One region of the Thermoanaerobacterium xylanolyticum LX-11 genome, then DNA from elsewhere that is predicted to be linked to it. Evidence: riboswitches for the same ligand, from Rfam matches in the RefSeq annotation. Region 1 holds a riboswitch; the other holds the start of a gene.
What was found. A riboswitch is a leader RNA that binds a small molecule or an ion and turns the genes downstream of it on or off. The one in region 1 is predicted to bind FMN.
Positions count from the first base shown of each region.

Region 2: it holds a riboswitch for FMN, as region 1 does, so the genes downstream of both, ribD (bifunctional diaminohydroxyphosphoribosylaminopyrimidine deaminase/5-amino-6-(5-phosphoribosylamino)uracil reductase RibD) here and THEXY_RS03465 (ECF transporter S component) in region 1, are expected to answer to the same signal.

Region 1 is NC_015555.1:710,528-715,677, forward strand. Features, by position in the region: gene THEXY_RS03450 (amidohydrolase) at 1-315, shown strand, start outside; gene argF (ornithine carbamoyltransferase) at 343-1,284, shown strand; gene arcC (carbamate kinase) at 1,387-2,331, shown strand; FMN riboswitch at 2,396-2,522, shown strand; gene THEXY_RS03465 (ECF transporter S component) at 2,583-3,167, shown strand; gene tsaE (tRNA (adenosine(37)-N6)-threonylcarbamoyltransferase complex ATPase subunit type 1 TsaE) at 3,292-3,750, shown strand; gene tsaB (tRNA (adenosine(37)-N6)-threonylcarbamoyltransferase complex dimerization subunit type 1 TsaB) at 3,750-4,430, shown strand; gene rimI (ribosomal protein S18-alanine N-acetyltransferase) at 4,447-4,893, shown strand; gene tsaD (tRNA (adenosine(37)-N6)-threonylcarbamoyltransferase complex transferase subunit TsaD) at 4,905-5,150, shown strand, end outside.
Region 2 is NC_015555.1:18,657-23,806, forward strand. Features, by position in the region: gene ilvD (dihydroxy-acid dehydratase) at 1-1,119, shown strand, start outside; gene ilvB (biosynthetic-type acetolactate synthase large subunit) at 1,154-2,809, shown strand; FMN riboswitch at 2,854-2,967, shown strand; gene ribD (bifunctional diaminohydroxyphosphoribosylaminopyrimidine deaminase/5-amino-6-(5-phosphoribosylamino)uracil reductase RibD) at 3,031-4,113, shown strand; gene THEXY_RS00110 (riboflavin synthase) at 4,122-4,742, shown strand; gene THEXY_RS00115 (bifunctional 3,4-dihydroxy-2-butanone-4-phosphate synthase/GTP cyclohydrolase II) at 4,757-5,150, shown strand, end outside.

The sequences.
Region 1 (5,150 bases):
AATCTTACCTTTAAGACGCCAGGGATTTTATCAAAAGCAGGGTTGGATGTAGCCATCATGACAGACCATCCCGTCATTCCGCTTAATTACCTTCCGATTTGTGCAGGGCTTGCAGTAAGAGAAGGTATGGATGAGATGGAGGCATTAAAAGCTATTACTATAAATCCAGCTAAGATTGTCGGCATAGATGACAGGGTTGGCAGCATTGAAAAAGGGAAAGATGCAGATATAGCTGTATTTGATGGAAGTCCAATTGAGATAAAGACCAAAACAAAATATGTGTTCGTAAACGGACAATTGGTATTTCAATCATAAATACAATTTGTGATAGGAGGAAAGTAAATGGGATTTAATTTAAAAGGCAGGAGTTTATTATCTTTAAAAGATTATACACCACAGGAGATAAGGTATCTTCTAGACATTTCAAAGCAGGTTAAAGCAGAAAGAAAGGCAGGAATAGTCTATCAAAGGTTTTTGGGAAAGACAATTGCACTGATATTTGAAAAGCGCTCAACAAGGACGAGATGTGCATTTGAGACAGCATTTGGCGAAGAAGGAGGACACCCTGTCTTCTTGTCGACAGATGATATTCAGCTTGGGGCGAAAGAATCTATAGAAGACACTGCAAGGGTTCTCGGCAGGATGTTTGATGCCATTGAATTTAGAGGATACAGCCAAAGCACTGTGGAAGCACTTGTAAAGTATTCTGGCGTCCCTGTATACAATGGACTTACAGACGAATACCATCCTACACAGGTTTTAGCTGATTTAATGACGATAGAAGAGGAGTTTGGACACTTAAAAGGCACAAAATTGGTGTTTGTCGGCGATGGAAGGAACAACATGGCAAACACGTTGGCTATTGGCTGTGCCAAAATGGGTATGGACTATGTGATTAATTCACCAAAAGAGCTTTGGCCTCAAGAGGACTACATAAATGAGATTAGAGAAATGGCTGCTGAAAATGGAGGGACATTTACTCTGACGGATGTGCCTGGTGAAGGCTTAGAAGGTGCACATGCAATTTACACAGATGTATGGGCATCTATGGGAGAAGAATCAAAACAAAAAGAGAGAGAAATGCTTTTAAGGCCATTCCAAGTGAACGATGAGCTTATGAAAAAGACAAAGAGGTCTGACACGATATTTTTGCACTGTTTGCCTGCTGTAAAAGGTCAGGAAGTTACATACGAAGTAATTGAAGGAAAGCAGTCGAGGGTGTGGGACGAGGCCGAAAACAGAAAGCATACAATTAAGGCTGTCATGATAGCGACGATTCTTTAAAAAAGTCAAGGCAAATTGCCTTGGCTTTTTCACATACTATTCAAATCGCTAATAAAATGATATAATGTAGAATGTCATTATTTGCGTAAGTAGGAGGATACGATGAAAGGGAAAGTAGTAATTGCGCTTGGGGGAAATGCACTGCAAGACAAGGACATGGTGCCAACAGCCGAATCACAATTGAATACAGTTAGAAAGACGGCGTCGTATATTGCAGACATCATAAAAGAAGGCTATTCTGTCATTGTGACACATGGAAATGGGCCACAAGTAGGAAACATCGTAATACAGAATGAGACAGCGTCTAACATAATACCAGCCATGCCTTTTGATGTGTGCGGCGCGGAAAGTCAGGGAATGATAGGCTATATGATTCAGCAATGTTTAGGTGAGGTTTTCAAAGAGAAAAACATACAAAAGGATGTTGCAACAATCGTTACACAGGTTGTTGTAGATAAAGATGATGCTGCATTTTCACATCCTACAAAGCCAATAGGGCCGTTTTACTCTAAGGAAGATGCGGAGCTATTGGAAAAGGAAAAAGGGTATCAGATGGTAGAGGACAGCGGAAGAGGATATAGGAGAGTCGTAGCATCACCAGAGCCTAAAGAGATAGTTGAATTAAACACAATAAAGCTTTTGGAGAGAAACGGTGTCGTTGTAATAACGGCAGGTGGTGGAGGAATACCTGTAGTAAGGGAAAATGGCAGCTTAAAAGGTGTGGCGGCAGTGATAGATAAAGATTTGGCATCTGAAAAATTGGCAGAAGATTTAGATGCAGATATTTTATTGATTTTGACCGCTGTAGAAAAAGCGTACATCAACTACAAAAAGCCTGATGAAAAGCCTCTCGATGTAATTTCAAGCTATGATATAGAGAAATATTTAAACGAAGGTCATTTTGCAGAAGGTTCAATGATGCCGAAAGTCAAGGCTGCAATAAGGTTTGCCAGGTCAAGAAAGGGAAGGCGAGCCATAATTACGTCTTTAGAAAAAGCACATGATGCTTTATCAGGGAATACAGGCACTGTTGTGGTTGACGATTAAAAAATACTTGACAAATTGATATATTTGTGACACTATAGTATTTAGAATTGAATAAACCAGTGGAGAATATCTTCAGGGCAGGGTGAAATTCCCGACCGGCGGTAAGCGTAAGCGAGCCCGCGACCCGCAGATGCGGTGGACTTGGTGAGATTCCAAGGCCGACAGTACAGTCTGGATGGAAGAAGATTTATTTTTGTTGCTTTTATCCTGAAGATGTTTCTTCGGGATTTTTAAATTTGGAGGTGTCATTTATGGAACACAGCAAGACAAAAGTGATTGTGACTGTAGGGTTGCTTTCCGCAATAGCATTTGTACTGATGTACTTAGAATTTCAATTGCCACTATTTCCAGGCTTTTTAAAATTTGATTTTAGCGATATACCACCTCTTTTAGCAGCATTTGCGTTAGGGCCTGTATACGGCATATTTGTGGAGATAGTAAAGAATGTGATACATCTTCCAGTTAGTCAATCTGCAGGTATAGGAGAAGTGGCAAATTTCGTTGTAGGCTCTATTTACGTATTTACGGTTGGTATAATCTATATGAGAAACAAATCTAAAAAGTCGGCATTATTTGCCATGATTTTAGGAACTATTGTCATGGCTGTTGCGGGATCAGTATTAAACTACTATGTATTTTTGCCACTATACCAAAAGATAATGGGTTGGCCATTAAGTGCCATTGTTGGAATGGGAAAGGCGGTAAATAGCCATATAGTTGATTTGAAGACATTGATAGCGTACGGTATTTTCCCATTCAACATCTTGAAAGGCTTTGTAATATCACTAATTACATTCCTCATTTACAAGAAATTATCTCCAATGTTGAAGATGTAGTTATTTAAAATAACGGACAGTGTTCCGTTATTTTTTTGTGTGCTTTTTTATTCAGCCATTAAGCGTTTGTTTTATGGTATACTTGGTATATAATATTTGTATAAATTTCACGGTGGTGTTGCGTATGAAAGTATCTTTTAGGACAAAAAGCTCTGATGAAACAGAAAAGATAGGGTTTAAGTTAGGTGGTTTACTAACAAGAGGAAGTATCGTACTTATATCTGGAGATTTAGGTGTAGGCAAGACAGTTTTGACAAAAGGCATTGCTAAAGGTATGGGTATATACGACTATGTCACAAGCCCTACATTTATGATTGTAAATGAGCATATGGGTGAAATTCCCCTTTACCATTTTGACGTGTACAGGATTGACGACTACATGGAATTGTACGATATAGGATATGAGGAGTATTTTTACAGCGACGGTGTTTGTGTCATCGAGTGGCCTGAAAAGATAATGCCTCTTATCCCGGAGGAAAATATATTTATACATATTTCCATGGGTGATTCTTTTGATGAGAGGATAATAGAGATAGAATCACATGGTGCAAAATACGATGAAGTGATTAAGGAGATGAAGTGATGAAAGTACTTGCAATAGATTCATCGTCAAAGACAGCTACTGTTGCTTTAGTTGATGAAAGTGGCTTAATAGGTGAATTTTCCATAAATCATTTGAGACATTCTGTCATATTGATGCCGATGATTGATGAACTTTTAAAAATGGCAGAGACAAAAAAAGAGGAGATAACTCATATAGCTGTATGTGAAGGACCGGGATCTTTTACAGGATTAAGGATAGGTGCTGCTACTGCTAAGGGGTTGGCTCAATCTCTTGATGTGCCAATTGTTGGTGTATCATCCTTAGATGCCCTTGCCTATAACATAGGAGAATTTAAAGGAATTATCTGCCCTATAATTGACGCGTTAAGAGGAAACGTCTATACAGCTTTTTATAAAGGTGGTAGTGAGATAAGTAGGCTAAAAGATGTGTCGCTGGAAGAATTAGGTGTAGTTATAGACATAGTAAAGGGATACAGTGAGGAAGTTTTATTCGTCGGAGATGGTATTTTGCCATATAAAGACACATTAAAGAGTGCATTGCCTGATGCTATATTTGCATCACCGATTAACAACATATCAAGGGCGTCATCGGTTGGTATGATGGCACTTAAAAAAATATCAAATGGAGAGATATGCACATATCTTGATTTTAAACCGTATTATGTTAGAAAGCCTGCACCGTTGGAAAATTCTAAATGATCTTTTGGAGGGTTTTATGGATATAAAGATTCGCCCTATGGTAAAAAGCGATATAGATAAAGTCATGGAAATTGAGTATTTAAGCTTTTCTGTGCCATGGTCTTTTGAATCATTTGTGATGGAAGTTACGAAAAATAGTTGTGCACATTATATTGTTGCTGAGGTAGACGGCCAGATAGCTGGATATGGTGGTTTTTGGGTGGTTGTTGATGAAGGACACATAACCAACATTGCAGTTCATCCGGACTTTCGAGGGCAAGGTGTAGGTTCTGCCATCGTTGAAGGTTTGATTGAACTTGCTAAAAATAAAGGCATAACGTCTATGACGCTGGAAGTGAGAGAATCTAACCTTGTAGCACAATCGCTTTATAAAAAATACGGGTTTAAACCTGTTGGCAAAAGAAGAGGGTACTATCAGGACAACAATGAAGATGCAGTGATAATGTGGAAATACGATATGTAAGGAGAGATTGTATGAGGGAAAACACGATTGTATTAGGAATTGAAACATCCTGCGACGAGACATCGGCAAGTGTTGTAAAAGACGGTAAAATTGTGATGTCTAATGTCATATATTCGCAGATAAATATACATAAGGAATTTGGTGGTGTTGTCCCTGAGATAGCATCCAGAAACCACATTGAAGCTATAGGAAATGTGGTGAAAGAGGCTCTTTTTAAAGCTGATGTGACGCTTGATGACATTGATGTTGTCGCTGCT
Region 2 (5,150 bases), 690 kb from region 1:
TCAGCTTGTCCTACGTGCGGGTCATGCTCAGGTATGTTTACAGCAAATACGATGAATTGCCTTACAGAAGGGCTTGGTATGGGACTTCCTGGTAATGGCACGATACCTGCTGTTTACTCAGAGAGGATAAGACTTGCAAAAAAAGCAGGAATGAAGATAGTAGAGCTTGTAGAAAAGGACATTAAGGCAAGGGATATTTTGACAGAAGATGCCTTTATAAATGCTTTTTGCTTAGATATGGCTTTAGGAGGCTCTACAAATACAGTTCTCCACTTAAAGGCTATTGCACATGAGGCAGGAGTCGATATACCTCTTGAAAAGATAAATGAAATAAATGAGAAGGTTCCAAATCTGTGCAAATTAAGTCCTGCAGGAAAATATCATATAGAAGATCTCTACCACGCAGGCGGTATACAGGCAGTATTGAAAGAACTGTCAAAATTAGGAGTCTTAAATACAGATTGCATTACAGTCACATGTGATACAATCGGTGAGAATTTCAAAGATGCACGGATAAAAAATCATGATGTAATACACTCAGTAGAAGATCCCTACAGCAATACAGGTGGTTTGGCGATTTTGTATGGAAATATAGCGAAGAATGGTTCTGTAGTAAAGGCGTCTGCAGTGTCTAAAGAGATGCTTCACCATTCTGGCCCTGCGAGAGTTTTTGATTCAGAAGATGAGGCCATAAAAGCGATTTACGATGGCAAGATACAAAAAGGCGATGTTGTTGTAATAAGGTATGAAGGTCCAAAAGGTGGGCCTGGCATGAGGGAGATGTTAAGTCCTACATCAGCACTTGCCGGTATGGGACTTGACAAGGATGTAGCTCTTATTACAGATGGAAGATTTTCTGGTGCTACAAGAGGAGCTTGCATAGGTCATGTGTCGCCTGAAGCCATGGAAGGCGGCGAAATCGCTTTGATAAAAGATGGGGACATTATTGAAATAGATATACCGGGAAGAAAGCTTAATTTAAAGATAAGCGTTGAAGAAATGGAAGAAAGAAGGAAAAACTTTAGAAGGCCTGAGCCTCACATTAAGACAGGTTACATGGCAAGATACGCCAGATTAGTCACATCTGCAAATACTGGTGCGGTTTTAAAGGACGATTGACAAAGCTTAAATTCCATGAAAGGAGGCGCATATCGTGATCATAAAAGGTTCGCAGGTTGTCATAGAGGTATTAAAAGAGCAAGGAGTAGAAGTTGTTTTTGGCATTCCAGGCGGTTCTGTCATACCTCTTTATGATGCTTTGTACAATTCTGACTTGCGGCATATTCTTGCAACACATGAACAGATGGCTGCTCACATGGCAGATGGATACGCGAGAGTGACCGGAAAAGTTGGCGTGTGTTTTGCTACATCAGGACCTGGTGCTACCAATTTAGTCACAGGAATAGCCAATGCCTACATGGACTCTGTGCCAATAGTCGCTATAACAGGGCAAGTTGCTACGAGCCTCATAGGAAAGGACTCTTTTCAAGAAGTGGATATTGCAGGAATTACGATGCCTGTGACAAAGCACAATTTTATTGTGAAATCACCTGATAAATTAGCGGACACTTTGAGAGAAGCCTTTTTTATAGCGAAAGATGGAAGACCAGGTCCTGTTCTCGTAGACATACCGAAGGACATTCAGACTGCAGATATAAACTTTGTTAAGCGAAAAGATTTTTACGTTGAAACAAAGAAACATCAAGTATTAGAATCAGATTTAGTAAAGGCAGCAGAGTTAATCTCATCAAGCAAAAGGCCAGTTATTTTTGCTGGTGGTGGAGTTATATGGAGTGAGGCATCAAAGAATTTGTACGATTTTGCTAAAAAGCACATGATACCTGTAGCTACTTCGCTTATGGGACTTGGATGCTTTCCAGAAGATGATGAATTGTCATTAGGGCTTATTGGAATGCATGGAAGCAGATATGCCAATACGGCTGTTTATAAATCAGACTTGGTTATTGCAGTAGGGTCAAGGTTTAGCGACAGAGTTGCAGGTAAAGCAGGGGGTCTGGCGCCAAATGCAAAAGTCATTCACATCGATATCGATCCTGCAGAAATCGGCAAAAATATCGATGTCGATGTGCCATTAGTAGGAGATATCAAAGAAGTCTTGTCTCTTTTAAATGCAATGATAAAAGAAAAAGACAATAGGGAATGGATTAATGAGCTTATATCGATAAAAGACAAAACGTCCTTTAAATATAAAGATGATGGAAAATTGAAGCCACAGTGGATAGTAGAAAGGGTTCAAGAGCTTGGAGGAGACAATCTTGTAGTAGCGACAGAAGTAGGGCAAAACCAGATGTGGACGGCTCAATATTATAAATTCAAAGAGCCAAGGACATTTGTCACATCTGGTGGACTTGGAACTATGGGTTTTGGACTTCCTGCATCAATAGGTGCACAAGTAGGGCGAGATGACAAAAGAGTGGTAAATATTGCAGGTGACGGCAGCATAAGGATGAATATTCATGCACTTGAAACGATGTCGGTGTACAACATACCTGTTATAACGATAATCCTCAACAATCAAACACTTGGCATGGTTAGACAATGGCAAAATCTCCTTTACGATAAAAGATTTTCTCAGACGGATTTAAATCCGAATCTCAACTTTTCAAAAGTCGCCGAAGCTTTTGGGGTAACTGGAAGAAGGATCTACACAAAAGAAGAATTTACAGATGCTTTTAGTGAAGCATTGTCAAACAACAATCCTTATGTTTTAGAGTGTATCATAGACAAAGACGAAATGGTTCTGCCATTTATTCCTGCTGGAGGAACCATTGAAGAGATGATAGACTAGCATTTTTATAAAATCAATGTTATAATTATAGAAACTAAATAAGATTAAACCTTCAGGGATTGGTGAAATTCCATACCGGCGGTAAAGCCCGCGAGCCTTATGGCAGATCTGGTTAGATTCCAGAGCCGACAGTATAGTCTGGATGAAAGAAGGTGAAATGGCAATTGTCATTATGCCCTGAAGTATTACATGCTTCAGGGCTAATTTTTTGAGGTGATTTTATGGAGAAATACATGAAAAGGGCATTGCAGCTTGCTAAACTTGGTGTAGGACACACAAACCCAAATCCTTTAGTAGGAGCTGTAATTATTAAAGATGGCAGGATAATAGGTGAAGGCTATCATGAATACTATGGAGGACCACATGCAGAAATAAATGCATTAAAAAACGCTAAAGAAGATGTAAATGGAGCCACGCTTTATGTGACATTGGAACCATGTTGCCATCATGGAAAAACACCACCTTGCGTCGATGCTGTCATAAAATCAGGCATAAAAAATGTTTTTATCGCTATGGAGGATCCAAATGAACTTGTAGCAGGAAGGGGAATTAAAAAGCTTGAAGAAGCTGGTTTAAATGTTTATACTGGATTGTTAAAAGATGAAGCAGAGAAATTGAATGAAGTATTTATAAAGTACATTACAAGTAGAGAACCTTATGTAATATTAAAATCCGCTATGACAATTGATGGAAAGATATCAACTTTTACAGGCGATTCTAAGTGGATAACAAATGAAAAATCAAGGGAGTATGTCCATAAAGTTAGAGGTAGCGTTATGGCAATAATGGTAGGTATTAATACAGTTATAAAAGATAATCCACATCTTACCGTTAGATTGCAAGGATATAAAAACCCTTTAAGAGTTATTGTGGATAGTCACGGCAGGATTCCATTAGATGCAAATGTCATCATTGATAAATCTGCTAAGACATTAATAGCTACAACAGATATGATGCCACATGATAAGGTGAAAGCTTTGAAGGATTTGGGTGTTGATGTGGTTACAATCGAAAAAAAAGATAATAAAGTCCATCTGAATAAATTGATCTATACGTTAGGGGAAAGAGGGATAGATAGTATTCTCATAGAAGGTGGAGGAACTCTCAACTATTCTGCTTTAAAAGAAGGAATAGTAGACAAAGTTATGTTTTATATTGCTCCCAAAATAATAGGTGGAAGCAATTCATTGACGCCTGTGGAAGGTGATGGCATTGCTTTGATTAAAGACGCAATAATGATTGAAAAGATAGATATAAAAAAATTTGACGATGACATACTTATAGAAGGTTATATAAAAAAGTAGGTGTTAAGATGTTTACAGGAATTATAGAAGAAGTTGGAAAGGTCAAGATGATTCAAAGAGGAAATATTACCAAAATAGCGGTAGAGTGCAAAAAAGTCTTAGATGGTGTAAGAATTGGAGATAGCGTAGCTGTAAATGGAGTATGCTTAACGGTTACAAATATAGGTAAAGATTTATTTACATCAGATATAATGTATGAAACACTTAAAACAAGCAATTTAGGAAGTTTAAAGATAGGAAGCATTGTCAATTTAGAAAGGGCATTAAGCATATTAGGTAGGCTAAATGGACACATTGTGACGGGTCATGTGGATACCGTTGGTACAATAATTGATAAAAACAAAATAAACGACACGACGACATTTAAAATTAAAATTGGTGAAAGATATTCAAAATATGTGGCTGATAAAGGAAGTATTGCTGTGGATGGAATAAGTTTGACAGTGGTAGAATCATCAGCTTCATACTTTACAGTGTCAATTATACCCCATACAGATAACAATACAACTTTAAATATAAAAAGAATCGGAGATACCGTAAATATTGAAGTTGACATACTTTCAAAGTATGCAGAAAGGCTTTTGGCGAAGAAAAACGTTGATGAATTTTTAATAGAAAATTATTTATAAGGAGATGTTCATAGATGTTTGATACTATTGAAAGCGCAATAGAAGATATAAAAAATGGAAAAATGGTCATTGTAGTCGATGATGAAGATAGAGAGAATGAAGGGGATTTAGTTATGGCTGCGGAAAAAGTGACAAGTGACCATGTGAACTTTATGATAAAGTACGGCCGTGGATTGGTATGTGTTCCTATGATGGAGGAGAGGCTTAAAAAATTAAACATTGGCAAGATGGTTTTTGATAATACCGATAAAAAAGAAACTGCTTTTACAGTATCTGTAGATCATAAAAACTGTAAAACTGGAATTTCTGCTTATGAAAGAGCACTTACTATAAAAATGCTTATAGATGATGAATCGATGCCGGATGATTTTACAAAGCCTGGACATGTATTTCCATTGGAAGCGAAAG